2 regions of the Mycobacterium sp. NGS58 genome follow, and region 1 is predicted to be linked to the other one. Evidence: predicted binding sites of a transcription regulator. Region 1 holds the regulator's gene; the other holds the start of a gene.
What was found. Region 1 encodes LexA, which represses DNA repair genes until DNA is damaged. Its sites were predicted from a motif close to CGAACANNTGTTCG; they were not measured.

Region 1 (14,610 bases):
CCGAACGTCCCGCGCTCGAGGCTCCCCGACGCCCGCAGCCGGAGTGGCCTACGGGGTTTCACGATGGAATCGATCACGGCTAGGCGTCGTTTCTCCTGAAGGTGCCGTCGCCGGCGGACTTCTCAGGACATTCTCAGGTCGGCGGCACATTTCTGCACGTCAACACGTGTGAGATACGGAATCGCTGGGAACTCTCAGAGCTGATCTGTCGTTGAACTCGATGACAGAACAAAGCCGAACGGGAGGTCGCTATGGCGAACGCCAGCACGAGCAGATTTGACGGCGATCTGGATGCTCAAAGCCCCGCAGCGGACCTAGTGCGCGTATACCTGAACGGAATCGGCAAGACGGCACTTCTCAATGCGGCCGGCGAAGTCGAACTCGCCAAGCGCATCGAGGCCGGGCTTTATGCCGAACATCTGCTGGCAACGCGTAAGCGCCTCGGGGAGAACCGCAAACGCGATTTGCAGGCCGTGGTTCGCGATGGTCAGGCCGCGCGTCGTCATCTGCTGGAAGCGAACCTGCGCCTGGTGGTGTCGCTGGCCAAGCGATACACCGGTCGGGGTATGCCACTGCTGGACCTGATTCAAGAGGGCAATCTGGGACTGATCCGTGCGATGGAAAAGTTCGACTACACAAAGGGATTCAAGTTCTCGACCTATGCGACATGGTGGATTCGTCAGGCCATCACCCGCGGCATGGCCGACCAGAGCCGCACCATTCGGCTGCCGGTTCATCTCGTGGAACAGGTCAACAAGCTGGCGCGGATCAAGCGCGAGATGCACCAGAACCTGGGACGCGAGGCCACCGACGAGGAGCTTGCCGCCGAGTCCGGCATCCCTGTCGAGAAGATCAACGACCTGCTCGAGCACAGCCGCGACCCGGTAAGCCTGGACATGCCGGTCGGGTCCGAGGAAGAAGCCCCGCTGGGCGATTTCATCGAGGACGCCGAGGCGATGTCGGCAGAGAATGCTGTGATCGCCGAGCTGCTGCACACCGACATCCGCAGCGTGCTGGCCACCCTGGACGAGCGTGAGCACCAGGTCATCCGGTTGCGTTTCGGACTGGACGACGGCCAGCCGCGCACGTTGGACCAGATTGGCAAGCTGTTCGGGCTGTCCCGGGAGCGGGTCCGCCAAATCGAGCGGGACGTAATGTCGAAACTCCGCAACGGGGAGCGCGCCGACAGGCTACGGTCGTACGCGAGCTAAGGCCTCACCCAAGCTAGGTAGCAGACAGTATGCCCGCCGCGTCAGCGGCGGGCATACTGCTTGCCTGGGAGGCGTTACAACCATTCGCGCAGCTGGACAAGTAGACTCAGCGTCGACGGAGGGTGCTGAATGAACGACCTGGTTGACACCACCGAGATGTACTTGCGGACCATCTACGACCTCGAGGAAGAGGGCGTCACGCCGCTGCGTGCCCGCATCGCCGAACGCCTCGATCAGAGCGGGCCGACTGTCAGCCAAACCGTGTCGCGCATGGAGCGGGACGGTTTACTCCACGTCGCCGGTGACCGCCACCTGGAGCTCACCGACAAGGGCCGGGCGCTGGCCATTTCCGTGATGCGCAAGCACCGTCTCGCCGAACGCTTGCTGGTCGACGTGATCGGCCTGCCCTGGGAAGAGGTCCACGCCGAGGCGTGCCGCTGGGAGCACGTGATGAGCGAGGACGTCGAGCGGCGCCTGGTGAAGGTGCTGAACAACCCGACCACATCCCCCTTCGGCAACCCGATCCCCGGGCTGCTCGACCTGGGCGTGGGCCCCGAGTCCTGGTCCGAGGACGGTCCCCTGGTCCGGCTGACCGAATTGCCGCCCGGCGCGCCGGTGGCGGTGGTGGTGCGTCAGCTGACCGAACACGTCCAGGGCGACATCGACCTGATCTCACGCCTGAAGGACGCCGGCGTCGTCCCGAACGCCCGCGTCACCGTCGAGACCGGCTCCGCCGGGGTGACGATCGTCATTCCCGGTCACGAGAACGTCACCCTGCCGCACGAGATGGCACACGCGGTCAAGGTCGAGAAGGTCTGACCCGAGCTGTTCTAGCCCTATCCCGCCCTGCGGCCGAACGGCCGGCGCGGCGGTAGCTGCACGCCGAACCGCGTGGCCAGGCGGTAGCCGGTGAGCGCCAAATCCCTGATGTCCTCGGGCCGCAGGCCCGATTGCAGGGCGGTGTCCAGCATGTCGGCCATCCGATGACCGGGCTCGCAGCGCAGCGCCTCCTGCAGCGACACGCCGGCGAGGGGACCGTCGCCGCGGACATAGGCGCTGAACGCGATCAGGACCAGCGCCTCGACCCGCCACGGCGAGGGCAACGTGCGCGCCAACAGCGCCCACAACGACTCGACTTCGCCGGCGCTCTCCCCGACCGCAAGGGCATAGAGGATGTCGCGCACCTGCGCGTCGCTCATCGCACAGCCCAGCGTCGCCAACTCCGTGTCGGACAGCGATTCCCCGGCCGCGACCCGGCCGGCGGCGGACATCGCCGTCTCCACATCGGCGCGGGTGCAGCGGACCGGCTGCGCGGGGTTCGCCGCCCGGCGCCGGGCGGCCTGGCGCGTGATCACACCGACGAGCGCCTCGCTGCGGGCCGGGTCGTCGGCCGCGATGACCGCCTGTAAATCGGCGCGGCTCGGGTAGAGCCGTCGGCCTTCCAGCACCGCGGCGGCCGCCAGCGGGGAGGACGCGGGATCGTCGACCAGGCCGCTGGACCCGCAGCCCTCGGCGCAATGCCAGCGACCGCCGATCGCGACCTGGTCGACCAGATGCGTGGCCCACAGCTCGATGTCGTGCTGTGACAAGGCTTCTGCGAGCGCCACCGACAGCTGCCGGTATTCCTCGTTGCAGCTTGGACAGTGGGCCCCGTCTGCGTCGACAATCACCGCGATCACGGCCCCGGGGGCGGCCGCGGCGGCGACCTCCGCCAGATGCTCAACCCGATCGACAAGCTCCTCGGAGAGGTCCACGCGCATCACCGAGCCGAGTTTCCCGTCGCCCAATGACACTAATATCAATGAATTTTCGGGTACGAAGCCGAGAACGGCCGGCAGCGCGGCGATAAGTGCACCGGGGCGGGATAGTTCGAAGTCATCTCGATGCGTCGTCATGAGCACCCACGCTGACGGGCGCCACCGTCAATCGGTGCGCACGGGCACGGGCCCGGCAGCCGACCTGTGGATGAACCCAGCACTGTGCGTTGTGCTGCCTTACTGTTTAAGCCATGAGTTCGGCGCCAGAGTACGACATGGTGGTCATCGGGTCCGGGCCCGGCGGACAGAAGGCCGCCATCGCATCGGCCAAACTCGGTAAGTCGGTCGCCGTCGTCGAACGCGGCCAGATGCTCGGCGGTGTGTGCGTCCAGACCGGCACCATCCCGTCAAAGACGTTGCGCGAGGCGGTCCTGTACCTCACCGGGATGAGCCAGCGCGAACTCTACGGCGCGAGCTACCGCGTCAAGGAGAAGATCACCCCGGCCGACCTGCTGGCCCGCACCCAGCACGTGATCGGCAAGGAGGTCGACGTGGTGCGCAACCAGCTGATGCGCAACCGCATCGACCTGCTGATCGGTCACGGGCGTTTCGTCGACCCGCACACCATCGAGGTCGAAGACCCGTCGCGGCGCGAAAAGATCACCATCACCGGAAAATACGTCGTCATCGCCACCGGCACCCGGCCGGCGCGGCCCTCCGGCGTCGAGTTCGACGAACACCGGGTGCTCGACTCCGACGGGATCCTCGATCTCAAGTCGCTGCCGACGTCGATGGTGGTGGTCGGCGCCGGCGTCATCGGCATCGAGTACGCCTCGATGTTCGCCGCACTGGGCACCAAGGTCACCGTGGTGGAGAAGCGCGACGACATGCTCGACTTCTGCGACCCGGAGGTCGTCGAGGCGCTGAAGTTCCACCTGCGCGACCTGGCGGTGACGTTCCGGTTCGGTGAGGAGGTGACCGCGGTCGACGTCGGATCGGCGGGCACCGTGACCACCTTGGCCAGCGGCAAACAGATTCCCGCGGAGACGGTGATGTATTCGGCCGGGCGGCAAGGCCAAACCGACCATCTTGATCTGCACAACGCCGAGCTGGAGTCCGACAACCGAGGGCGGATCTTCGTCGACGACAACTTCCAGACCAAGGTGCCGCATATCTATGCCGTCGGCGACGTGATCGGCTTTCCCGCCTTGGCCGCGACGTCGATGGAACAGGGACGGCTGGCCGCCTACCACGCGTTCGGGGAGGCGTCCGACGGCATCACCGAGCTGCAGCCCATCGGCATCTACTCCATCCCCGAGGTCTCCTACGTCGGCGCCACCGAGGTGGAGCTGACGAAGAACTCGGTGCCCTACGAGGTCGGCGTGGCCAGATATCGGGAGCTGGCCCGCGGCCAGATCGCCGGCGACTCCTACGGGATGCTCAAACTGCTGGTCTCCACCGAGGACCTCAAGCTGCTCGGCGTGCACATCTTCGGCACCAGCGCCACCGAGATGGTGCACATCGGCCAGGCCGTGATGGGCTGCGGCGGCACCGTGGAATACCTGGTGGACGCGGTGTTCAACTACCCCACGTTCTCCGAGGCCTACAAGGTGGCGGCGCTCGACGTGATGAACAAAGTTCGGGCGCTCAACCAGTTCCGGCACTAACCCGACGATGGCGGCCCGTCCCCCGCACGCGGTGTGCCCCCAACGCCCGGCTCAGCCGGCGATCAGCACTAACAGGCGTCCTGGAGGTCGTTCGGGACCGGATCGCCGGGTCCGCCGGCCTCGGCGCGGGCCAGGAGCTCCGCGGTCTGCGCGTCGAACGGCGCCGAGTACGACATGTTCGCGGCGCAGCCGCCCCGCTCGAGACCACCGATCACCCCGATGAGCGTGGTGCCGCTGACCCAGGGTGCACCGCTGGTGCCGTCCACCAGCCCTTCACACGCCAAGGCGGGAAAGCCGGTGTCGGTGACTGATGTGCTGGCCTGACACCCGATGGGCGAGCCGCCCACGCCGGCCGGATACCCGAGCACGGTGACGCGGCTGCCCGCCGGCGGCGTCACACCCAGCGTCAGCGCCAGGCCGGCCCGGGACTCGACGGGAGCGCCGGCCTCGTTGCTGACCCGCGCGATCGCGTAGTCGGCGTGCGGGTCCTTGCTGGCCGTCCAGCGCGGATCGAGGTAGACCGCGTCGGCCTTCCACACGTCGGCGGGGCCGGGTGGCGCGTCCCCGGCGAAACCGGGAACGAAGGTGATCAGCGAGGCTCCGGCCAGGCAGTGCGCGGCGGTCATGATCAGGTTGCCGCCCGTCGAATGCACCACCGAACCGGTGCACACGTGCAGCGGGCCCCCGTCGATGAAAATCGCCCCGATGCGCCGGTCCGGCTCGACCGGGCCCGCGACGGCCTTCTGCTCGGGCTGGCTGAGCCGCTGCACCGGGCCGCCGACGCGCGGGGCGGAGACCGGAGCACCCGAAACGTGGTCGACCGGACGGTGACACGACGTCAACAACGTCGCCACCCCCACCACCGAGCACAGCATCAGGATCCGAATGCGCATCGCCTTCATCATGCCTGACCGGCGGGCGGCAAGCCGACTCCCACACATCGCGGTGCGCCAAGCGGTTTACCGGCGAGCGCCCGGGCGACCCTGCGGGTGTCGTTTGCGGATGAGGAGTGAGAATTATCGCGTTCCAGCTAACAGGGTGAACGCGATGTTCGCTGATAGATGTTGGTGCCGACCGATTCGAGGGACACTTGGTAGGGCACCCTGGAGAGAACCTCGAGAGGAGGCGATCGGAAATGGCTCACCATCAGGACCCAGATGACGAGTACCAGCCAGGGCAGGCTGGCATGTATGAGCTCGAGTTGCCGGCGCCGCAATTGTCGACGTCCGATGGTCGCGGCCCCGTGCTGGTGCACGCCCTGGAGGGATTTTCCGACGCCGGTCATGCCATCAAGCTGGCGGCCGCGCATTTGAAGGCGGTATTGGACACCGAGTTGGTCGCATCCTTCGCGATCGACGAATTGCTGGACTACCGCTCGCGGCGGCCACTGATGACGTTCAAGACGGATCACTTCACCCACTACGAGGATCCCGAGCTGAGCCTGTACTCGATGCGCGACACGATCGGCACACCGTTCCTGTTGCTGGCCGGCATGGAACCGGATCTCAAGTGGGAGCGCTTCATCACCGCGGTGCAGCTGCTGGCCGAGCGCCTCGGAGTGCGCCAGACCATCGGCCTCGGCACGGTCCCGATGGCGGTACCGCACACCCGGCCCACCACTATGACCGCGCACTCGAACAACCCTGAGCTGATCGCCAACTTCCAGCCCTGGATCTCCGAGATCCAGGTCCCGGGTAGCGCCTCCAACCTGCTGGAATACCGGATGGGCCAGCACGGTCACGAGGTCGTCGGCTACACCGTGCACGTCCCCCACTACCTCACGCAGACCGATTACCCGGCCGCCGCGCAGGCCTTGCTCGAGCAGGTCGCCAAGACCGCGTCACTGGAGCTGCCGCTGACCGCGTTAACCGAAGCGGCCGAGGTGATTCGGGCCAAGATCGACGAGCAGGTGGAAGCGAGCGCCGAGGTCGCTCAAGTGGTGGCCGCGCTGGAGCGCCAGTACGATGCCTTCATCGACGCTCAGGAGAACAGATCGTTACTAGCGCGCGACGAGGATCTGCCGAGCGGCGATGAGCTGGGCGCAGAGTTCGAGCGATTTCTGGCCCAGCAGGCGGAGAAGAAGTACGACGACGACGACAAGTCCTGACCCACTCAGCATGACGCCCTAGCCCGACCGCCCTTAGCCCGGCCCGACACCAAGGTTGGCGATATGACCGAGCGGAAGCGCAATCCCACGCTCCGCCCGGTGCGTGAAGTAACCGCACCCAGACTCGAGTTCCGCACCATCCACGGTTACAAGCGGGCCTACCGCATCGCGGGTTCCGGGCCGGCGATACTGCTGATCCACGGCATCGGCGACAACTCCACCACCTGGAATACCGTGCAGGCCAAGCTCGCCCAGCGTTTCACGGTGATCGCCCCCGATCTGCTCGGCCACGGGCAATCAGACAAGCCGCGCGCCGACTACTCGATCGCGGCGTACGCAAACGGGATGCGTGACCTGCTCAGCGTGCTCGACATCGAGCGCGTCACTATCGTCGGCCACTCGCTGGGTGGGGGTGTGGCGATGCAATTCGCCTACCAATTCCCGCATTTGGTGGAAAGACTGATCCTGGTCGGGGCCGGCGGCGTCACCAAGGACGTCAACTTCGTCCTGCGCTGGGCCTCGCTGCCGATGGGCAGCGAAGCGATCGCCCTGCTGCGGTTGCCGCTGGTGCTGCCGGCGGTTCAGATCATGGGACGTGTTCTGGGCGCGGCGCTGGGCAGCAGCGGGCTGGGTCGCGACCTGCCCAATGTGCTGCGCATCCTCGACGACCTGCCCGAACCGACGGCGTCCGCGGCGTTCAGCCGGACGCTGCGCGCCGTGGTGGACTGGCGCGGGCAGATCGTCACCATGCTCGACCGATGTTATTTGACCGAAGCCATCCCGGTGCAGATCGTCTGGGGCACAAAGGATGTGGTGGTTCCAGTCCGGCACGCTCGGATGGCGCATGCCGCGATGCCCGGCTCCCGTCTCGAAATCTTCGAAGGCTCGGGGCACTTCCCCTTCCATGACGACCCCGCCCGCTTCATCGACGTCGTCGAGCGCTTCATCGATTCCACAGACCCCGCCGAGTACGACCAGGCCAGCCTACGCCAACTGCTGCGCACCGGCGGCGGCGAGCAGGCCGTCTCGGGCCCCGCTCCCACTCGCGTCGCCGTGCTGAACGCCATGGGTTCCGACGAGCGCAGCGCCACCTGATCACCTCGATCGACGCGGCCCGTGCAGGCGCCGTACAGTCGGCCCATGGGGATCCGCGTGGCGGTGCTGCGGGTGTTCGCCGATTCGGACGGCAACTTCGGTAATCCGCTGGGCGTGGTGGACGCCCGCCAGGTCCAGCCCGCCCAGCGGCAGCGGTTGGCAACCCAATTGGGCTACAGCGAGACGGTTTTCGTCGACTTCCCGGCCCCCGGCTCCGCCAGCGCGCACGCCGCCATCTACACGCCGCGAACCGAACTGCCCTTCGCCGGCCACCCGGCCGTCGGCGCGACATGGTGGCTGCGCGAGAACGGTTCGCCGATCAACACCCTGCAAGTGCGGGCCGGGATTTTGCAGGTGGGTTACGACGACGACCGCGCCAGCATCAACGCTCGCGCCGAATGGGCGCCTGACTTCGCCCTGCACGAATTCTCTTCCGCCGACGAGATTCTCGCCGCCGACCCGGCGGACTATCCCGACGACACCGCGCACTACCTGTGGGCCTGGACCGATCGCGCGGCCGGGTCGGTGCGGGCGCGCATGTTCGCCGCCAACCTCGGTGTGGTCGAGGACGAGGCGACCGGGTCCGCGGCGATGCGGATCACCGATTACCTGAGCCAGAGCCTGCGGATCATTCAGGGCAAGGGCTCCGTGATCGACACGAGGTGGAGCGCCGAGGGCTGGGTCGCCGTAACCGGGCGGGTCGTCAACGACGGTGTGAGACAACTCGACTGACGACGCCCCGCCGGGCGGGTGCTTTAGCGCTGCCGGTGTAACACGGCGGCGAGGTGGTCCTGCAGCGGCTGCCCAACCGCACCCATCTGCACCGTGTAGGAGAGCTCGTCGCCGTCGATGCGGAACGAACGGCCGAGCGCGGTCACCTCTTTGGCGGTGGGCGTCAACCCCACCGCCGTGGTCGACATCTGCATTTCGATGAGGTCACCGGTGACCGAGTAGGTGCCGACCTCGATTTCGGTGATACCGCTGGGGTGCGCCAGAACCAGTTCGATGTGACCGGGCTGTGGCACCCGAAGAAAACCGGTTTCGGCGTGCAACGGCTTGCCGTCGGCTACCGCCTTGGTTTTCTGGCCGTAGCTCAGAAAGGGCTTGCCGACGTGGGCGAACACGACTTCTTCGAGATAGTCGAAGGGCGGGATGGTCGGGTATTTACCCGCTCCCTTGCCGGACCAGGTCCCAAGGAGCGGGGCCAGCGCCGCAAGGTCGGGATGCAAGTCAATGGGCATGAGAGCGAGCCTAGCCCGGTGACGATGCGGGCCGGGACGGCCGGCGGCGTCAGCCTGGGGCTGCCACTCCGCGGTGATCGCGCAGGGCCTGGATCTCGCGTTCGAAATCGTCCGCGGACTCGAACGACCGGTACACGGAGGCGAACCGCAAGTAGGCGACTTCGTCCAGGTCGCGCAGGGGCCCGAGAATGGCCAAACCGACCTCGTGACTGGGTATCTCCGGCGAGCCCGCGGCACGGACGGTGTCTTCGACCTGTTGGGCCAGCAGGTTCAGCGCATCGTCGTCGACCTGACGTCCCTGGCAGGCCCGGCGGACGCCGCTGATGACCTTCTCCCTGCTGAACGGTTCGGTGACGCCGCTGCGCTTGACCACCGCCAGGACCGCAGTCTCCACGGTGGTGAAACGTCGTCCGCATTCGGGACAGGAGCGGCGGCGGCGGATGGCCTGGCCTTCATCGGTCTCGCGCGAGTCGATCACCCGCGAATCGGGATGGCGGCAGAACGGACAATGCATGACCGCTCCTTCATCGCGCCGACAAGGTACCGCAGGACCTTGAGCGTACCCGCGCGCTGACCAGCACTGCTAATGGAGCCGCCGGGCGTGTGGGGTCACCGCCGGCGTCAGCAACTGTCGGCCCAAAGCGGTTTCTGCACAACGGTGCTCAGCCGACCGGGGCGATGAGGGTCTGGCCCGCCATCAGGTTGGGCGAGCGAAGATCGTTGAGTTCGCGGATGCGGTCGGCGACCTGGATGGTCGGCGCGCCGGGCGCCACCCGGTGCGCGAAATCCTGCAGCGACTCCCCCGCGTCGACACGGACGACGGCGAGCCGGTCGGGAACGTGGGCCGCCGAGTTCGTGGAATCGCCGTTGAGCACCTGACCGACGTTTGCGACGAGGCCCAGCCACAGCGTGATTGCGCCGGCGGCCAGCGCCAGCCCAATCGTCGACGCCCAGGTAGTGGCGCGCCTGCGGTGCGGAGCGACCGACATTGCCACCCCGGTGCCGTAGTAGCGCGTGGCGGCGCCCGCCGGCCGCGACGGCACGGGCCGGCGGGACCGGGCCAGCCCGTCCCGTCCGTAGCGAGCCCCCTGGACGGGTCCATTGATCGGGCGCCGAAGACTGCTGGTCCGCGGCGCTGGCGTGTGGATGACTGTCATCTTCTTTCCTCCGGTCAACTAGCTCTCGCTCGTGTGTTCGACAGTAATCGCCTGTATGTTCGAATCCGAACATTTGAGCGAAGCGTGTCGCACGAGCAAACGCTAGATCACACCACCGACAAGTTCGTCGGCCTCTACCACTGTCACGAGGACACAAATACCCGATATCTCGAAGAGTTACACATTTGTGATTCGCGCGAATTCGGACGCTTTCCGCCGAGCGGCCGAACGACGCGACACGCCACTCGAACACATGTTTGATTCTCGTTCGCGGTGCGGCTACATTCAGTGCCATGGGCGACAGCAACGACATTTCATCGGCCGGCCCCGAGGGTCGGCTGCACTCCGTGGATTCCTCGCTGACCGAACGGCAGCGCACCATTCTGAATGTCATCCGCGCCTCGGTCACGAGCCGCGGCTACCCGCCGAGCATCCGGGAGATCGGCGACGCAGTCGGTCTGACGTCGACGTCATCGGTCGCGCACCAGCTGCGCACCCTCGAGCGCAAGGGGTACCTGCGCCGCGACCCGAACCGTCCGCGAGCCGTCGATGTCCGCGGGGCCGACGACGACGTGGCGGCGCCCGCCACCGAGGTGGCCGGCTCGGACGCCTTGCCGGAGCCGACGTTCGTCCCAGTGCTCGGGCGCATCGCGGCCGGCGGACCCATCCTGGCCGAAGAGGCCGTCGAGGACGTCTTTCCCCTGCCGCGCGAATTGGTCGGTGAAGGCACGCTCTTCCTGCTCAAGGTCGTCGGCGACTCGATGGTCGATGCCGCGATCTGCGACGGCGACTGGGTGGTGGTCCGTCAGCAGAACGTCGCCGACAACGGCGACATCGTCGCGGCGATGCTGGACGGCGAAGCCACGGTCAAGACGTTCAAGCGCGCCGGCGGTCAGGTGTGGCTGATGCCGCACAACCCCGCGTTCGATCCCATCCCGGGCAACGATGCGAGCGTGCTGGGCAAGGTCGTCACCGTCATCCGCAAGGTCTGACGCGCGCGGGCTGAGTCAGTCAGCCCTGGTGAAGCCGTTGGCCTGCGCGACCTCTTCGCTCGAAAACCAGAGTTCGGCGAGCGTGTCCTGATACAGATCGCTGCCCGGCAGGTAGTACAAGCCGTAGCGAGCACTGGCCTTGATGGGGTATCCGTCGGGCGCCTGGTACGGGTCATCGAGCGGCAGGTGGATCGTCGGTCGCCCGTCCGGTCCAGCCAGGCCGTTCTCCGAGGCGTCGTCCGCGGCGTGCCGGCCGCTTCGTGCCGGACGCCCGGCCTCGACCGCATCGGCGACCACGGCGGCTCCCACCGCGGTGTCCGCCACGTCGGCTTCCGTCGCGGTGTCCGCTGCCGGTTCGACATCCGGTTCCGGCGCGGCGAGGTCAAGGTATTCGTCTTCCGGCTCAGCGGTTTCCAGGGCGCCGTCCACGGCGTCGCCTTCCGGCGGGGTGCTGGGAACGGCGACGTCGGGAGACTCGTCGTACGGATACGTCTCCGCCACATAAGCCGCGTCGGGGCCGTCCGCGTCGGCGTAGGCGGCGTCGTCCGCCGTCTCGGGCTCGGCAACCTCGGGGACGGCGTCGGTGTAGTCCGTGTAGTCGGCCCCGGCCTCGGAATAGTCGGCCTCTGCCAGCATCTCCCCGGAGACGACCGGGATCGAGTCGGTGTCCACCGCGTCGGGGTCTTCCTCCTCGAACCCGTAGTCGCTTTCGGCAGGACGCTGACGTTGCCAGCTGACCCGCCCGGCGTCCGGTTCCGGTTCAGGCTGGTGCGTCGCGCCGAGCCCGAACGAGTCCGCGCTGACGTCAGCGTCGTCGTGCCCCCAGCGATCGTCGGGGTCGTAGCCGAAGTCCCCCCGGCGGCCCGGCGCGTAGGCCGCGGCCTCGTCGTGGACGGGCCGGCGCCGCCGGGAAACGAACAGTAACCACGCCAACAGCACGAGCAGCGCCACCACCGGAATGGCGGCCACCAGCCACCACCAGTGCCAGGCGGACTTCTTGGCATGCGCCGGCATGGCCGAATTGCTCGGCTGGTCCTGACCCGACACCTGCAGGCCGGACAGCAGCGGCGCCAGGTTGGACGGTTCCGTGCTGAACGTGTTCTTCGCCCGGTTCCACGAAATCTTGCCGCCGGTGAACTGCTGGGAGACCACGTCGCCGGTCACGGCCTGGTCGCCGACCGGGGCACCGAGTTTGCCGGCCGGAGCGCGCAGCTTGTCCCACGCAACCTTCATCGCCCCACGCACAACGAAGGCGCCGTGGTCGGGCGTCCAGAAGATGACCGGCTTGTCGGCCGCGGAGAAGGTGGCGATGCGGCTGGAACGCCCGATGTTGCCGTCGGTTTCGTTGGTGGTGGGGAATCCCAGGTCGCTGCCGACCGGCCCGCCCAGTGACTCGTACTTGGCCAGGATGTCGCTCTTGAGGGCGTTCGCGCCGGTGGCCGGGGTGAAGAACACCTTGCCACCGGCGAAGTTCTGGGCGATGCCGTCGCCGCCGACCGGGTATTGCCCGCCCTGCTTGGCGCCCAATGGTCCCGTGGGGCCGCCCGCCGCGCGCCAGGCGGTGTTGATCGCCGCCGTGGGATCGATCGCCACCTGCAGGCCCTTGAGCTGGTCGGCCAGCGCCGGCGGTTCGGTGGTGAACTGTTTGGTCTGCCGGTTCCACGAGACCTGGCCACCGCTGAATTTCTGTGAGGACACCTCACCGCTGTAGGTCTCGTCGCCGACCGGCACACCGAGAACCCCGCCCGAGCTGCCCAGCTTGTCCCAGGCGGTGTTCAGAGCACCGCGCACCACGTGCGGGCCGTGCTCGGGCGTCCAGAAGATCACCGGCTTGTCGCTGGCCGAAAAGGTGATCACCCGGCTGTCCGGGCCGGCGAGACCCGGAACTTCGTCGATGGCCGGGAAGCCCAGATCGCTGCCGGCCGGGCCGCCCAGCGACTCGTATTTCTCCAGGACGGGTCCGTAGGCGAACCTGGCTCCGGTCGCCGGGGTGAAGAACATCTTGCCGCCGTCGAAGTCCAGGGCGAAACCATCCCCGACGGGATATACGTCGCCCTTGCGGGCGCCCAATGGCGAGGTGTCGCCGCCGGCCTTATCCCATGCGGCCATGATCGCCGCCTCGGCGTCGCCTATCGGACTCGCCACCGCGGTGGGGGCCAGCAATACCGCGGCCAGTGCGGTGGTCGTCAAGCTGACCAGCGCGCTTCCGATCAGCTTGCGCATGTGACCTCTCTGCACCTTCACCAAGCCTCCCAGCCGGCGGACATGGCTCTTTCTGCGACTACACCTGCATAACCGGCGACCGGGCGGTACTTGCGCCGGAAATGGACCCGCGCTCGATCGGCCTTATCGTCGGGCTCGCATAACTTTGCTCCAGCCAAGAAGAAATGCGAAGTCAAATCACGAATTTTACAAAAACGGATACCCCACCGATGTCGAAATGATGCCGGCCCATGGCCCAATCGCGATCCGCCCTGGCACCGTTCGCGTGGTGTCGCGGATATCGCACGGAAATGCGGCGGGAATGCCCCATCGAGTGATGCCGCCGGACTGCCGACTCGCACACCAGAATTGCGAAGGCCGCGGTCGCGCGGCGGGCATGAGCCGGTAGCGCGAGCACGGGGCTGACAATGCGCGATGTCACGGTCGGCGCACCCGAAACACATGCGCCGACGGTACGTGAGCCATCAGCGCATTCACGCTCTACCCCCGAACAATCAGCTCGGTTTGACGCTCGCGGCGCGGTGCGAGACAGCAGACGAATCTCCGTCGCGCGCAGCGATTGCCGCACATCCCTGCGCCGATATCGTCCGCGGGTGTTGCGATCGCTGCCCGCGATCCAGCAAACGAAATGCTAGACGCCGAGGCCGCGGCCGATGATTTCCTTCATGATCTCGGTCGTGCCGCCGTAGATCGTTTGCACCCGCGCATCCAGATAGGCACGGGCAACGGGATATTCACGCATGTAGCCGTAGCCACCGTGCAGTTGCAGGCAGCGGTCGATCAAATGGACCTGTTTTTCGGTCGAGTACCACTTGGCCATCGCGGCCTGCTCAGCCGTCAGCTTGTGGTCCAGGTGCAGGCGGAGGAACTCGTCGACCATCATGCGGACCACGGTCGCCTCCGTGGCCAGCTCGGCCAGCACAAAGCGACTGTTCTGGAAACTGCCGATCGGCTTGCCAAATGCCTTGCGCTCCTTGGTGTACTGCACGGTCTGGTCGAGCACCTGCTCCATGGCCGCGGCGGCCATGATGGCGATCGAGATGCGTTCCTGCGGCAGGTTCTGCATGAGGTAGATGAATCCCATGCCCTCCTTGCCCAGCAGGTTTTCGGCCGGCACCTGGACGTCGGTGAACGACAGCTCGGCGGTGTCCTGGGCGTCG
Region 2 (14,610 bases), on a different contig from region 1:
CACCGCGCGGGGCAGCGAACCGCGCAGCGGCGGCAGCCCCGCGGCCTTGGCCACGCCGCGGTAGATGCCGCGCAGGCCGATCGTTTCCTCGGCGGTCAGGTGGAACGTCTGGCCGTCACGGCCGTCGGCATGCATCAGCGCGACCAGCGCGTCGACGACGTAGTCGACCGGGACGATGTTGGTGCGACCGGTGTCGGGCAGCAGGATCGGGGTCAACGACGGGAGCACCGCCAGCTTGGCCAGCACGCCGAAGAAGTAGTACGGCCCGTCCACCTTGTCCATCTCGCCGGTGCGTGAATCGCCCACCACCACGGCGGGTCGGTAGATGCGATGACGCAGCCCGGGCGCCGAGCGCACCAGCAGCTCGGCCTCGAACTTGGTCTGGTGATACGGCGTCGGCAGTTGCTGGCCGACGTCGAAATCGTCCTCGGTGTATTCGCCGGCGAAATCCCCGGCCACCGCGATCGACGACACGTGGTGCAACGTCGCGTCCAGCCGCCGCGCCAGCCCGATCACCGCGCGGGTGCCCTCGACGTTGCTCGACCGCTGCTCGGCCTCGCCGGCGGTGATGTCATAGATCGCCGCGCAGTGCACCACGTGGTCGATCCGGCCCAGCTCGGCGAAGACCTCGTCGCTCAGCTCCAACTCCGGCAGCCCTGCGACCAGCGGTTTAACCCGCTCGCCCCACTGTTCGGCGAGCCGCTCGAAGCGGCCGACCGACTGCCGTCGCACGAGCACGAACACCTGCGCGTCGGGGCGAGATTCCAGCAGGCGAGACACGACGCGGCGGCCAATAAACCCGGTACCGCCGGTAACGACATACCGCATGAAGACATGGTGGCGGTGGTAGCCGCGCACGTCAACTGTGATCTGGGCTACGCCACTGATCCGATGGTGGCGACCCGCTGCGCCCGGCTACGCCGCGCTTGCGATCGCCACTAGTTGCGGAAGTCGCGGATCCCGTCCCAGTCGACCAGCGTCCAGCCGGTCATCGGGTTACCGCTGATCACCACGCGACCCGTGTTCGGAATCGGGTGGCTGTCCATCAGGCTGTCCTTGGCGTTCTGCACGTTCATCAGCGTCCACAACATGATGGAGTTCCTGTGCGAGATCACCACCGGGTTGCGGTGGCCGCTGTTGTAGATCTTGTTGACGGCCCCGGTGAACTGGTCGTTGAACTCCTTGCCGCTGACCGAGCCGGGGATGCTGTCGGAGACGTCGCCGTTGAGCCAGTTCACCGGCGCCAGCATGTACGTCGACTTCGCCATCGACTCGGGCTTGCCGTTGTACCAGCCGGCGTTGATCTCCTGGATGCCCGGCAGGACCTCCACCTGCTTGCCGAGCTGGGCGGCCAGCGGTGCGGCGGTTTGCTGAGCCCGAGTCATGGTGGAGGCGTAGACGCTGTCGAAGTCCTTGCGGCCCAGTTGGTGCGCGAGCTGTTCGGCCTGCCCCTTGCCCTCCGGCGTCAGGCCCGGCCCCGGCACCTCGGTGTCGATGGTGCCGGCGGCGTTGGCCTCGGACTGGGCGTGCCGGATGAACGTGACGGTGATGGAGCGGGCCTGCGGTGAACCACCGCAGCCGGCGACGATCATCGTGGCGGTGAGTGCGGCGAGCGCTACCGCGGCTTTCCGGATCATGCTGCGCTTGGGCATGGGAGATAGCCTGCCTTGCCGACGCCTCCGGTGGGAAGGGTTTGCGCTGGTTTGTTACCGCGCGGCCTGAGTCGCGCCGCCGATTCGCCGGATGCCAGAGTGGACCGAGGATCCCTACCAACGATCAGGAGACTTTTATGGCGATTGATCCGAGTGCCGTCGGGGCGGTCACCGAGCCCATGCAGTTCGAATGGACCGACCGGGACACGCTGCTCTACGCGCTCGGTGTCGGCGCCGGGGTCGACGATCTGCCCTTCACCACCGAGAACAGCCACGACATCGACCAGCAGGTGCTGCCCACGTATGCGGTCATCTGCTGCCCGGCCTTCGGCGCGGCCGGCCTGGTCGGAAAGTTCAACTGGGCCATGTTGTTACACGGATCGCAGAGCATCCGGTTGCATGCACCGCTGCCGCCCGCGGGCAAGCTCTCGGTGGTTTCCGAGGTCGCCGACATCCAGGACAAAGGCGAGGGCAAGAACGCCATCCTGGTGTTGCGCGGGCGGGGCACCGAGCCGGACTCCGGGCAGCTGATCGCCGAGACGCTCACCACCCTGGTCATCCGGGGCGAGGGCGGCTTCGGGGGCATGCCGGGTCAGCGGCCGGTCGCACCGGAATTCCCGGACCGCGAGCCCGACGCGCGCATCCCGCTGCCCACGCGTGAGGACCAGGCGCTGATCTACCGGCTCTCCGGTGACCGCAACCCGCTGCACAGCGACCCGTGGTTCGCCCGGGAGCTGGCCGGCTTCCCCAAGCCGATCCTGCACGGGCTGTGCACCTACGGGGTTTCGGGGCGCGCGCTGGTGTCCGAGCTGGGCCAGGGCGTCGCGGCCAACGTCACCTCGATCGCCTCGCGGTTCACCTCGCCGGTGTTCCCCGGCGAGACACTGACCACGCTGATCTGGCGCACCGAGCCGGGCAAGGCGGTGTTCCGCACCGAGGCTTCCGGTCCGGACGGGGCCGACGCCCGGGTGGTGCTCGACGACGGGGCCGTGGAATACGCCTAGCGTCAGCGCGGCAGCTGATCGGCCAGCCGGTCGGTGAATTCGGCGGCCCGAGCGGGACTGTCCAGCGCGAACAGCGCCGCGGTGGCGCGGTCCCCGTCGTCGCCGTGCCGCACCAGGATCGGCACGCCCCGGACGGGCCCGCCGCGCACCGCGTCGAACGCATCCTCGTCGGTGATGTCGTCGCCGAGGTAGACCGGTGTCAGGGGGCCCGACCCGGCCTCGTGCAGGTGATCGATCACCCAGCGCAGCGTTTTTCCCTTGTCCCAGTCCAAATCTGGGCGCAGCTCGATGACCTCGCGGCCGGTGGTGACCCGAAGCTCGTCGCGGCGACCCGCCGCGCGGACCGCCGCCAGCACCTCGCCGACGCGGTCGCGTCCGGCATTGCGGTAGTGCACGGCCACCCCGAATCGCTTGTGTTCCACCACGACACCGGGGATCGCGCCGAGCCGGTCGCGCAGCTGACCGGCCGCCTGCTCGAGCACCGGGATGGCGGCGGCCGCGTCGTCGTTCTGGTGGTGCGTGCCGTCGGGGGCGGTCAACTCGAAACCGTGGCTGCCCGCATACCAGACACCGGGTACGCCAACGCGTTTCGTCACGTCGGCGAGATCGCGGCCGGACAGCACCGCGACGGGGCACCGCGCGGCCAGCTTTTCGAGCGCTTCGGTCGCGCCGGCGACAGGCAGCGCCGAGTCCGGGTCGTCGACGATGTCGGAGAGCGTCCCGTCGAAGTCGAAGAACACGGCCGGTCGCCGGTCGGCCAGCCCATCGGCCAAGGCCTGCGACGCATCGGGCAGCTGAGACATGCGGCGGTCGCCGGTCCGCACCGTGAGCTCGTCCAGATCGGCGACCACCCCGTCGGCCCCCGCCTCGCGTAGCGCGTTGCCGTGCCCGGCCGGGTCGACGCCGATCACCAACGCGAAACCCGCGGCGCGCGCGGCCTCGACGCCCGCGGCGTCCCCGGCCACCACGACGCAGCGGCCGGGCCGCACCCGCAGACCGCTGGCCGCCCGCACCGGACCGTCCGCCGAAATGACGGCGGCCCCCACCCCGGTCTCGCGCAACTGTCCGGCCAACGGGGAGCCCAGCGCGGTGTCGGTGTCGGTGTCGAACAGCACCGCGTCATGGCGGCGCGGGTCGACGATGACCGGCCCGGACTTGCCCATTGACCTACCTTCTCACGGTGGTCAGCGGCGTGGAGAACGGGTCAGTGACGCGCGCGCCCCGGCGCCGACGGATACGTCGGCGGCACGGGCCGGGCCAGCCGGCGCGCGGGACGCCTGCGGGCAAACAGCAGCACGGAGTCCTCGCCGAGGGCCACCAGGCGCGCCATGCCCAACTCGATGCCCGCGGCCAACTGCTTGACGTCGAACGCATCGCCCTGTTCGGTGGTGATCCCGAAGACCAGTTCGTCGCCGTAGCTCAACACCGCGACGCCGGTATGCAGCGCCGTGGCGGTCGGGGGGATCGGCAGCAGCCGTTCCAACGTCTGGCCCATCATCCGAAGGTGACGGCGCGGCCCGGGCACGTTGGTGGCCAAGGTCACGATCGCGCGCTGCGGAAGGCGGGAGAGCAACTGTAAGGCGTTGCTGCGCAACGCGGTTGGCAGGAAACCGATCATCGACTCCACGATGCCGGCCGGTCGGGGCTGGGCGATCTGCTTGGCCTGCCACCTGGTGTGCACCGTCTGCAACCGCCGCACCGGGTCGTCGTGCTCGACGGGCAGGTGCGAGAGGATCGCCGAGCGGACCGGCATCGGGGCCAGGGTGCGCAGCGAGTCCGCCCGCGGTTCCTCGCCGCGCCCGAGCAGCGCCGTGCGGAACCCCTCGGTGACGGCGGCGAGCGCGACGTCGTTGGCGCTGACACCGAATTTGCGGCAGACGCTGTCGACGTCGGCGATCGGGACCCGCACCGTGGTGTAACGCCGTGAGGCGGTGGCCGCCTCGGCGCCCACGGACGGCCACATCGCGCCGAGGAGGGCGCCGGTGAGATTGCCGGCTGCCGACGAAGCCCGCCAGAGCGCGTTCACCCAACCCGGCCTGGCCGCGGCGGGTGGCGAAACCTGTTTTCCCGCAGCGCTGTTGGCGAAGGTATCGGCGTCGGCGTCGTCACACAGCCTGCTGATCAGGCGGGCGGCGGAATTGCCGTCGAGCAGACCGTGATGGGTTTTCATCAGGATTGCCCACCGGTTGCCGATCAGGCCCTCGATGACCCAGCACTCCCACGGTGGGCGGTCCAGATCGAGGGGCCGCTCCAGGGCGTGGGCGATGGCCCGCGAGAGTTCGGCCTCGTCGCCGGGGTCGGGAATGGCTATCCGGCGCATGTGGTGGGCCAGGTCGAAGTCCGGGCAGTCGATCCATTCCTGGTTCAGCGGATGCGCCCGCAGCAGCTGCGTGCACCGAGGGATCGGCTGGATGCGTTCCGCCAGAAGGTGTTTGAGCCGCTCGTAGTCGGGCGCGGTGCCGTCGACGATGGCGACCGCGCCGATGGCCAAGCCCGCATGCCGATCCGGATCGTGGGCCTGCAGGAACGCCGTGTCCAGTGTCTGTGCCATGCCGGCTCCCGTTAGTCCGCTTTCTTGAACTTGTGCCAGTATCTGTCGGCCCCGCGGTCCGCGGTAGTACCCGCACGTTAAGAGCTTGTTTAAGAGTTGAAGAGCGGCTTAACAACCGTTGTGCTGCGCCGGGGTCAAATCGAACACCAGTTCGATATACTCGGGCCCGTGGGCTGGTTCAACGGACCGCCGAGCTGGGCGGAAATGGAGCGGGTGCTCGACAGCAAGCCGCGTCATGCCGGGGAGTCGGCGGGCCCGGAATCCGACGGCCCGCTGTCGCGCAGGCGCGCGACCTACCAGCCGCCGGATGACGGCCGGGCGTCCCGCTCGTCCGTCGCTTATGCCGAACTGCATGCGCATTCGGCGTTCAGCTTCCTGGATGGCGCGAGCACACCCGAGGAGCTGGTCGAGGAGGCGGCCCGGCTGGACCTGCGCGCCCTGGCGCTCACCGACCACGACGGCTTGTACGGTGCGGTGCGGTTCGCCGAAGCGGCGGCCGAGCTCGACATGCGCACCGTGTTCGGCGCCGAACTGTCGCTGGGCCCGGGCGCCCGCACCGAGCAGCCGGATCCGCCCGGTCCGCACCTGCTGGTGCTGGCCCGCGGTGCCGAGGGTTACCGGCGGCTGTCGCGGCAACTGGCCGCGGCGCATCTGGCCGGTGGCGAGAAGGGCAGGCCCCGTTACGATTTCGACGCGCTTACCGAGGCCGCCGGTGGGCACTGGCACATCCTGACCGGGTGTCGCAAAGGGCATGTCCGCCAAGCGCTTTCCGAGGGCGGCCCATCGGCGGCGGAGCGCGCGCTGGCCGATCTGGTGGATCGGTTCGGGGCTCACCGGGTCAGCATCGAGTTGACCCATCACGGTCAACCGCTCGACGACGAACGCAACGGGGTGCTGGCCGCGCTGGCCCCGCGCTTCGGTGTCGGCGTCGTCGCCACCACCGGTGCGCATTTCGCGGGGCCGTCGCGACGGCGGCTGGCCATGGCGATGGGCGCCATCCGGGCCCGGCAGTCGCTGGATTCGGCCGCCGGGTGGCTGGCTCCGCTGGGCGGTTCGCACCTGCGCTCCGGTGAGGAGATGGCCCGGCTGTTCGGGCATGTGCCCTTTGGGGGCCCTAATGTGGTGACCGCGGCCGCCGAGCTGGGCGAGCAGTGCGCGTTCGGGCTGGCGCTCATCGCGCCGCAGCTGCCGCCGTTCGACGTGCCCGCCGGGCACACCGAGGACAGCTGGCTGCGGCAGTTGACCATGACCGGGGCGCGCGATCGTTACGGGTCGGCCGAGCACGCGCCACGCGCGTATGCGCAGATCGAACACGAACTGAAAGTCATTGCCCGGCTGACGTTTCCGGGCTATTTCCTGGTGGTACACGACATCGCCCGGTTCTGCCGGGAAAACAATATCCTGTGCCAGGGCCGGGGATCGGCCGCCAACTCCGCGGTCTGTTACGCCCTTGGTGTCACCGCCGTCGACCCGGTGGCCAACGAGTTGCTGTTCGAGCGCTTTCTGTCGCCGGCCCGCGACGGTCCCCCCGACATCGACATGGACATCGAATCCGATCAGCGCGAAAAGGTCATCCAGTACGTCTACGACAAATACGGCCGCGACTACGCCGCCCAGGTCGCCAACGTCATCACCTACCGGGGAAAGATCGCGGTGCGCGACATGGCCCGCGCCCTGGGCTTTTCGCAGGGGCAGCAGGACGCGTGGAGCAAGCAGATCAGCCACTGGAACGGCCTGGCCGACTCACCCGATGCCGACGGCATCCCCGAACCGGTGGTCGACCTGGCGAACCAGATCCGGAACCTGCCTCGCCACATGGGCATTCATTCCGGCGGCATGGTGATCTGCGACCGCCCCATCGCCGACGTGTGCCCGGTGGAGTGGGCGCGCATGGAGAATCGCAGCGTGCTGCAGTGGGACAAAGATGACTGTGCGGCAATCGGTTTGGTCAAATTCGATCTGCTCGGGCTGGGGATGCTCTCGGCGCTGCACTATGCCATCGACCTGGTGGCCGAGCACAAGGGGATCGAGGTGGACCTGGCCCACCTCGACCTCTCCGAGGCGGCGGTGTACGAGATGCTGGCCCGCGCCGATTCGGTCGGCGTGTTCCAGGTGGAGTCGCGCGCGCAGATGGCCACGCTGCCGCGGCTGAGGCCGCGGGTTTTCTACGACCTGGTGGTGGAGGTCGCGCTGATCCGCCCCGGCCCCATCCAGGGCGGCTCGGTGCATCCCTACATTCGCCGGCGCAACGGACTGGACCCCGTGGTCTACGACCACCCATCGATGGAGTCGGCGCTGCGAAAGACGCTGGGAGTGCCGCTCTTTCAGGAGCAGCTGATGCAGCTCGCGGTCGACTGCGCCGGATTCAGCGCCGCCGAGGCCGACCAGCTGCGCCGCGCCATGGGGTCCAAGCGCTCGACCGAGCGCATGCGACGGTTGCGCGGCCGGTTCTACGAGGGCATGCGCACGCTGCACGGCGCCGACGACGAGGTGATCGACCGCACCTACGAAAAGCTGGAAGCCTTCGCCAATTTCGGCTTTCCCGAAAGCCACGCGCTGAGCTTCGCGTCGCTGGTGTTCTACTCGTCGTGGTTCAAGCTGCACCACCCGGCGGCGTTCTGCGCGGCGCTGCTGCGGGCCCAGCCGATGGGGTTCTACTCGCCGCAATCGCTGGTGGCCGACGCCCGTCGGCACGGCGTGACGGTGCACGGCCCGGACGTCAACGCCAGCCTGGCGCACGCCACCCTGCACAACGCCGGAACCGAGGTCCGCCTCGGTCTTGGCGCGGTCCGCCATATCGGCGACGACCTCGCCGAGCGGCTGGTCGACGAGCGAAAGATCAACGGCCCCTTCGTATCCCTGCTGGACCTGACGACCCGGCTGCAGCTGTCCGTGCCGCAGACCGAGGCGCTGGCGACGGCCGGGGCGCTGGGTTGCTTCGACCTGTCCCGGCGCGAGGCGTTGTGGGCGGCCGGGGCCGCGGCCACCCAGCGGCCGGGCCGGCTGCCCGGGGTGGGATCGTCGTCGCACATCCCGGCGCTGCCCGGGATGAGCGAGCTGGAACTGGCCGCCGCCGACGTGTGGGCCACCGGCGTCTCCCCGGACAGTTATCCGACGCAGTTCCTGCGGGCCGATCTGGACGCGATGGGGGTGGTGCCCGCCGAGAAGCTGGGCTCGGTGCCCGACGGCGACCGCGTGCTGATCGCGGGCGCGGTCACCCACCGGCAGCGGCCCGGCACGGCGCAGGGGGTCACCTTCATCAACCTCGAGGACGAAACCGGGATGGTCAACGTGCTCTGCGTGCCGGGGGTGTGGGCGCGGCATCGCAAGCTGGCGAACTCGGCCCCGGCGCTGCTGGTGCGGGGGCAGGTCCAAAACGCCAGCGGCGCGATCACCGTCGTCGCCGAACGGCTGGGCCGCATCTCCCTGGCGGTCGGCTCCAAGTCTCGCGACTTTCGGTGATTCCGTAACCTCCAGACATGACCCTCAATCTGTCCGTCGACGAACTGCTCACCACCACCCGTTCGGTCCGCAAACGCCTCGACTTCGACAAGCCGGTAGGCCGCGACGTCCTGATGGAATGCCTCGAACTGGCGTTGCAGGCGCCCACCGGCTCCAACTCGCAGGGCTGGCAGTGGGTGTTCGTCGAAGACGCCGACAAGAAGAAGGCGCTCGGCGACATCTACCTGGCCAACGCCCAGCCCTACCTCAGTGCGCCGAAGCCCGACTACGGCGAGGGCGACACCCGCGGCGAGCGGATGGGCAAGGTCGTGGATTCGGCGATGTATCTTGCCGAGCACATTCACGAGGCGCCGGTCTTGTTGATCCCCTGTATCCAAGGGCGCGAAGACAAGTCGCCGTTGGGTGGCGTCTCGTTCTGGGCGTCGCTCTTCCCCGCGGTGTGGAGCTTCTGCCTGGCGCTGCGCTCGCGCGGCCTCGGCTCCTGTTGGACGACGCTGCACCTGCTGGGCGACGGCGAGCGCAAAGCCGCCGACGTGCTCGGCATTCCCTACGAGAAAATCAGCCAGGGCGGCCTGTTCCCGATCGCCTACACGAAGGGCACCGACTTCCGCCCCGCCAAGCGGCTGCCCGCCGCGGAGCTGACGCACTGGGACACCTGGTGATCAAACCGCCCCGGCGTAACCGTGCTGCCGCCAGGCTTCGTAGACCGCGATGGCCGCGGCGTTGGACAGGTTCAGCGAGCGCCGCCCCGGCAGCATCGGGATGCGCACCTGCGCGGTGACGTGCGGGTCGGCCAGCGTCGCGGCGTCCAGCCCGGTGGGTTCGGGACCGAACATCAGCACGTCGCCGGCCCGGTAGCGCACGTCGGCGAACGAGGTCGGTGCGTGCGAGGTGAACGCGAACACCCGCTGCGGTGACAGCGCCGCCCAGGCGGCCGCCAGCGACGCGTGCACGGTGACCGATGCGAGGTCGTGGTAGTCCAGGCCCGCCCGGCGCAGCTTGGGTTCGGCCAGGTCGAAACCCATCGGCTCGACCAGATGCAACTCGCAGCCCGTCGCCGCCACCGTCCGGATGGCGTTGCCGGTGTTGGGCGGGATCCGCGGCGCGTAGAACATCAGCTTGAACACAACGCCGATAATGGTCGCATGGTCGAGCAGAGCATCTGGATGCAGAAGGTCGCTGCCGATCCGGGGCATTCGCAGTGGTACATCGAGCGTTTTCGTGCCATGGCCCGCGCCGGCGACGACCTGGCCGGCGAGGCCCGGTTCGTCGACGCCATGGCGCCCCGCGGCGCACGAATTCTCGACGCCGGCTGCGGGCCCGGACGCCTGGGCGGGTATCTGGCGAAGGCCGGTCACGATGTGGTCGGCGTGGACGTGGATCCGGCGCTGATCGAGGCGGCTGAGCAGGACTATCCCGGTCCGCGCTGGCTGGTTGGCGATCTCGCCGAGCTGGACCTGCCCGCGCGCGGCATTGCCGAACCCTTCGATGTCATCGTCAGCGCCGGCAACGTCATGGCCTTCCTTGCCCCGAGCACCCGCGTCCAGGTGTTGAGCCGGCTGCGGGCCCACGTGGCGCACGACGGCCGGGCCGCGATCGGCTTCGGCGCCTACCGCGAATACGAGTTCGCCGACTTTCTCAACGACGCGGCCGACGCGGGCTTCGCGCCCGACCTGTTGCTGTCGACTTGGGATATGCGCCCGTTCACCGACGATTCCGATTTCCTCGTTGCGCTTCTTCGGCCCGCGTAGGCTCACGCGCTGCGGTGTTTGCCAGGGGCGGTCGCGCGGGTGCGGCGGCACCTTGGAGGAACCTGTCTGCTCAGTAACGATTCTGGTGGCATGCGCCGCAGGCTGTCATACTCGTCGGATTGCCACACCTACACGCACACGCGTATTTGGCGCGGGGCGGGCCAAATAAAGCAGGAAGTTTCATGAGCCTCTCGTTTCCTTCAGCGCTCAGCGTCAGCGCAGCGGCCGTTCGCGCGGCCGCGATGACGTGACCATGTTCACCCGCCCGGCCGGCCCGGCCGAGGCGGATGTCGCAGAGCCCGCACCCGACAGCGGTGCCGGGGCCGCGCGTGCCAAACGCCCGCCGACCTGGTCACTGAGCAACTGGCCGGTGCGCTGGAAGGTGCTGGCGATCGTGCTGGTCCCGCTGGTATTGGCGACGGTGTTCGGCGCGCTGCGCATTCACGGCGCCATGGCCAACGCGGCCGGGCTGCGGCTGGCCGCCTCCCGAGCCGACGTGGTGCCGGTGATCACCAAGTACATGTCGGCGCTGGACGTCGCGCTGGTGGCCAGTTCCACCGGACGCGACCTCGAGGGCGCCAAGAAGAACTACGAGGCGCGCAAATACGAGCTGCAGGCCAGGCTGGACGACACCGACGTCAGCGCCGATGTCAGCTCTGGGGTGAGCAACCTGCTCGACGGCGGCCAGATGCTGGTGAACAAGGCGGCCGACCCCAGCCTCGGTTTGCGGGAGCGGGTGACGCTCTACGCGCCGATCCTGTTGACGGCAGAAGACGTCATCAACGCCTCGGTCCGCGTCGACGACGAAAAGATCCGCGCCCAGGCGCAGGGTCTGAGCCGGGCCGTCGGCGCCCGCGGACAGATGACGATGCAGAAGATCCTGATCACCCGCGGGGCCGAGCTTCCCGAGCCGCAGCTGCGGACGTCGATGATCACCCTGGCGGGCACCGAGCCGTCGACGCTGTTCGGCATGAGCGAGGTGCTCGGCGCCGGATCGCCCCAGGCCAAGGCGCTGCAACAGCAGATGGTGAGCCGGATGGCGATCATGTCCGATCCGGCCAGCGTGCTCGTCGACAACGCCGACCTGCTGCGTTCGATCCAGACCACCGACGACATCGCCGATCAGGTCATCAAGGACTCCACCGCGTCGGTGACCAAGTCGGTGCACGCCCAGGCCGCCGAGCGGCGCTCGGCCGCGATCACCGACGCCGTCCTGGTGCTGGCCGCCATCGTGATCGCGCTGGTCGTCGTGCTGCTGGTGGCGCGCGCCCTGGTGCGGCCGCTGCGCATCCTGCGTGACGGCGCCCTCAAGGTCGCCCACACCGATCTCGAAGAGGAGATCGCGAGCGTGAAAGCCGGTGGGGCCGAGCCGGTTCCAACCCCGCTGCCGGTGTATACCACCGAGGAGATCGGCCAGGTCGCGCACGCGGTCGACGAGCTGCACAACCAGGCCCTGTTGCTGGCCGGCGACGAGGCGCGGTTGCGGCTGCTGGTCAACGACATGTTCGAGACGATGTCGCGGCGCAACCGCACGCTGGTGGACCAGCAGCTGGCGCTCATCGACCGGCTGGAGCGCAACGAGGAGAACCCCGACCGCCTCGACAGCCTGTTCCGGCTCGACCACCTCGCGGCGCGGCTGCGCCGGAACAGCGCGAACCTGTTGGTGTTGGCCGGCGCGCAGCTCGCCCGCGACCAGCGCGACCCGGTGCCGCTGGCCACGGTGATCAACGCCGCGGTGTCCGAGGTCGAGGACTACCGCCGGGTCGAAGTCGCCGGGATGCCCGACTGTGCGCTGATCGGCTCGGCCGCGGGCGGGGCCATCCATCTGTTCGCCGAGCTGATCGACAACGCGCTGCGCTACTCGCCGCCGACGACCTCCGCCCGCATCTCGGCGTCCCGCGGCGGCGACGGGGGAGTCGTGGTGCGGATCGCCGACGCCGGCCTGGGGATGAACGACGCCGACCGGCGCATAGCCAACATGCGGCTGCAGGCCGGCGGCGACGTCAGCCCCGACAACGCCCGGCACATGGGTCTTTTCGTCGTCGGCCGGATCGCGGCCCGGCACGGGATCCGGGTGGGGCTGCGCGGCCCGGCGGCCAACGAATCGGGCTCGGGTACCACCGCCGAGATCTACCTGCCGCCGACGGTGCTCGCCGGGCTGGCCGCCGCCGAATCGGCGCCGCCCCGCCACATTCGCGCGGTCTCCTCCTCGAGCGCCGAGCTGGCCGGCGTGACCGCCGCCGCGGATGACACCGAGCAGGATGACGGCCCGCGGGAGCCGGCGGTGCACGCCGCCCCGGATGCGTCCGGGCCGTCGGTCACGTTGCTGCCGCGCCGCAACCCGGGATCCAGCGGTATCACCGAAGTCCCCGCCCCGCCCGCCGAGCAGCAGCCGAGTCGCCAGCGCCGCGAGCTGGCGACCCCCTGGTGGGAGAAGACGCCCAAGTCGGCGCCGGCTCCCGAGAAACCGGCGCCGGCGCGGGCGGCGTCGGACACCTCGGCGTTCTTCTCCGCCCGGTCCCGGGAGGCCGACGGCCGCACGGAGTCGCGGCCAGACCTGCCGGCGCGACCCGCCCCGGTCTCGTCCATCCCGTCGGCCCCAAAGACCCAGGCGGGTCCGGCCGACGACGACGTCATCTACCGGCGGATGCTGTCGGAGATGCTGGGCGACCCGCACGACCTGGCCAACAGCCCCGACCTGGATTGGCAGTCGGTCTGGGACCGCGGCTGGACGCTGGCGGCCGCGGCCGACGAGAAACCCGTCGAGGCGCACACCACCGACCACGGCCTGCCGGTGCGCACGCCGGGCGCCCGGCTGGTACCCGGGAACGCCAACAGCGCCGACCTGGACGAGCCCGCCGAGCCCGAGCAGGGCCAAAACGGCCGATCGCACCGGGAGCCGCAGCATGCGGCCACTGGACCTGTGGCCCGGGACCCCGAGGCGGTTCGCGCCTCGTTCAGTAGCCATTTCGGTGGCGTGCGCACCGGACGCTCGCACGCCCGTGAGACCGACCAAGGATCCGACCAACAATGACGTCATCGGACAATTCCCTTGACTGGCTGGTGACCAGGTTCGCCCGCGAGGTCCCCGGCGTCGCGCACGCGCTGCTGGTATCCGTCGACGGGTTGCCCATCGCCGCCAGTGAGCATCTCCCGCGGGAACGCGCCGACCAGCTCGCGGCCGTCGCCTCGGGGCTGGCCAGCCTGGCCACCGGGGCCGCGCAGCTGTTCGAGGGCGGGCAGGTGCTGCAGTCGGTGGTCGAAATGCAGAACGGCTACCTGCTGCTGATGCGCGTGGGGGACGGCTCGCACCTGGCGACGCTCGCGGTGGCGTCGTGCGACATCGGTCAGATCGGCTACGAGATGGCAGTCCTGGTCGAACGGGTGGGCGGCGTGGTCCAGTCGACCCGCCGGTCGGCCGTGCAGCAGCACTCGTGAGCGCCGATGGATAGTTCCGAGAACTGGCCGGCGCACCGCAAGGGGAACCTGGTCCGTCCGTACACCCTGACGTCGGGACGGACCGACACCAACGTCGACCTTCCCCTCGAGGCGCCGATTCAATCGCTGCAGGCCGGGCTGACGCACCGGTGGCCGCCCAACGACCCGCGAGGCAGAATCATTCAACTGTGCGTCGACAGCCCGTCCGTCGCCGAAATCTCGGCCCGTCTGGATCTTCCGCTGGGTGTGGCGCGCGTCTTGGTCGGAGATCTCGTGCTGTCCGGCTACGTTCGAGTGCACAAGACGTTGTCCGAGCGTTCGACCAGAGATGAGCGCCACGACCTCATAGGAAGGACACTGCGTGGCTTACGCGCACTCTGACGTGCAGCGCGATTCCGGCGCCCACGCGTCGACCAAGATCGTGATCGCCGGCGGATTCGGGGCCGGCAAGACGACCTTCGTCGGGGCGGTGTCGGAGATCATGCCGCTGCGCACCGAGGCGATGCTCACCGACGCCTCGAACGGCGTCGACGCGCTCGAGGCCACCCCGGACAAACGAACCACCACCGTCGCGATGGATTTCGGCCGCATCACGCTGGCCGAAGACCTGGTGCTGTACCTATTCGGCACGCCGGGGCAGCGCCGCTTCTGGTTCATGTGGGACGACCTGATCCGCGGCGCGATCGGCGCGGTCGTGCTGGTCGACTGCCGCCGTCTGCAGGACAGCTTCGCCGCGGTCGACTTCTTCGAGC

Region 2: AC5Y4H_RS24565 (error-prone DNA polymerase) is a predicted target of LexA. The motif match lies at 5,348-5,361, and genes of this name have one in related genera.

The regions. Positions count from the first base shown of each region.
Region 1 is NZ_JCALCO010000008.1:59,192-73,801, forward strand. Features, by position in the region: gene AC5Y4H_RS09960 (DUF3099 domain-containing protein) at 1-83, shown strand, start outside; gene sigB (sigma-70 family RNA polymerase sigma factor SigB) at 252-1,211, shown strand; gene AC5Y4H_RS09970 (iron-dependent transcriptional repressor DtxR) at 1,341-2,030, shown strand; gene AC5Y4H_RS09975 (DUF4192 domain-containing protein) at 2,048-3,106, opposite strand; gene sthA (Si-specific NAD(P)(+) transhydrogenase) at 3,220-4,635, shown strand; gene AC5Y4H_RS09985 (trypsin-like serine peptidase) at 4,704-5,540, opposite strand; gene AC5Y4H_RS09990 (proteasome assembly chaperone family protein) at 5,771-6,742, shown strand; gene AC5Y4H_RS09995 (alpha/beta fold hydrolase) at 6,806-7,837, shown strand; gene AC5Y4H_RS10000 (PhzF family phenazine biosynthesis protein) at 7,883-8,569, shown strand; gene AC5Y4H_RS10005 (peroxynitrite isomerase) at 8,593-9,078, opposite strand; gene nrdR (transcriptional regulator NrdR) at 9,128-9,592, opposite strand; gene AC5Y4H_RS10015 (LysM peptidoglycan-binding domain-containing protein) at 9,741-10,235, opposite strand; gene lexA (transcriptional repressor LexA) at 10,529-11,227, shown strand; gene AC5Y4H_RS10025 (LGFP repeat-containing protein) at 11,243-13,450, opposite strand; gene AC5Y4H_RS10030 (acyl-CoA dehydrogenase family protein) at 14,082-14,610, opposite strand, start outside.
Region 2 is NZ_JCALCO010000038.1:8,529-23,138, forward strand. Features, by position in the region: gene AC5Y4H_RS24540 (SDR family oxidoreductase) at 1-828, opposite strand, end outside; gene AC5Y4H_RS24545 (histidine phosphatase family protein) at 939-1,652, opposite strand; gene AC5Y4H_RS24550 (MaoC/PaaZ C-terminal domain-containing protein) at 1,790-2,656, shown strand; gene otsB (trehalose-phosphatase) at 2,659-3,819, opposite strand; gene AC5Y4H_RS24560 (wax ester/triacylglycerol synthase family O-acyltransferase) at 3,861-5,207, opposite strand; gene AC5Y4H_RS24565 (error-prone DNA polymerase) at 5,376-8,669, shown strand; gene AC5Y4H_RS24570 (nitroreductase family protein) at 8,687-9,331, shown strand; gene AC5Y4H_RS24575 (tRNA (cytidine(34)-2'-O)-methyltransferase) at 9,332-9,796, opposite strand; gene AC5Y4H_RS24580 (class I SAM-dependent methyltransferase) at 9,815-10,420, shown strand; gene AC5Y4H_RS24585 (sensor histidine kinase) at 10,674-13,454, shown strand; gene AC5Y4H_RS24590 (serine protease inhibitor) at 13,451-13,858, shown strand; gene AC5Y4H_RS24595 (DUF742 domain-containing protein) at 13,865-14,239, shown strand; gene AC5Y4H_RS24600 (GTP-binding protein) at 14,220-14,610, shown strand, end outside.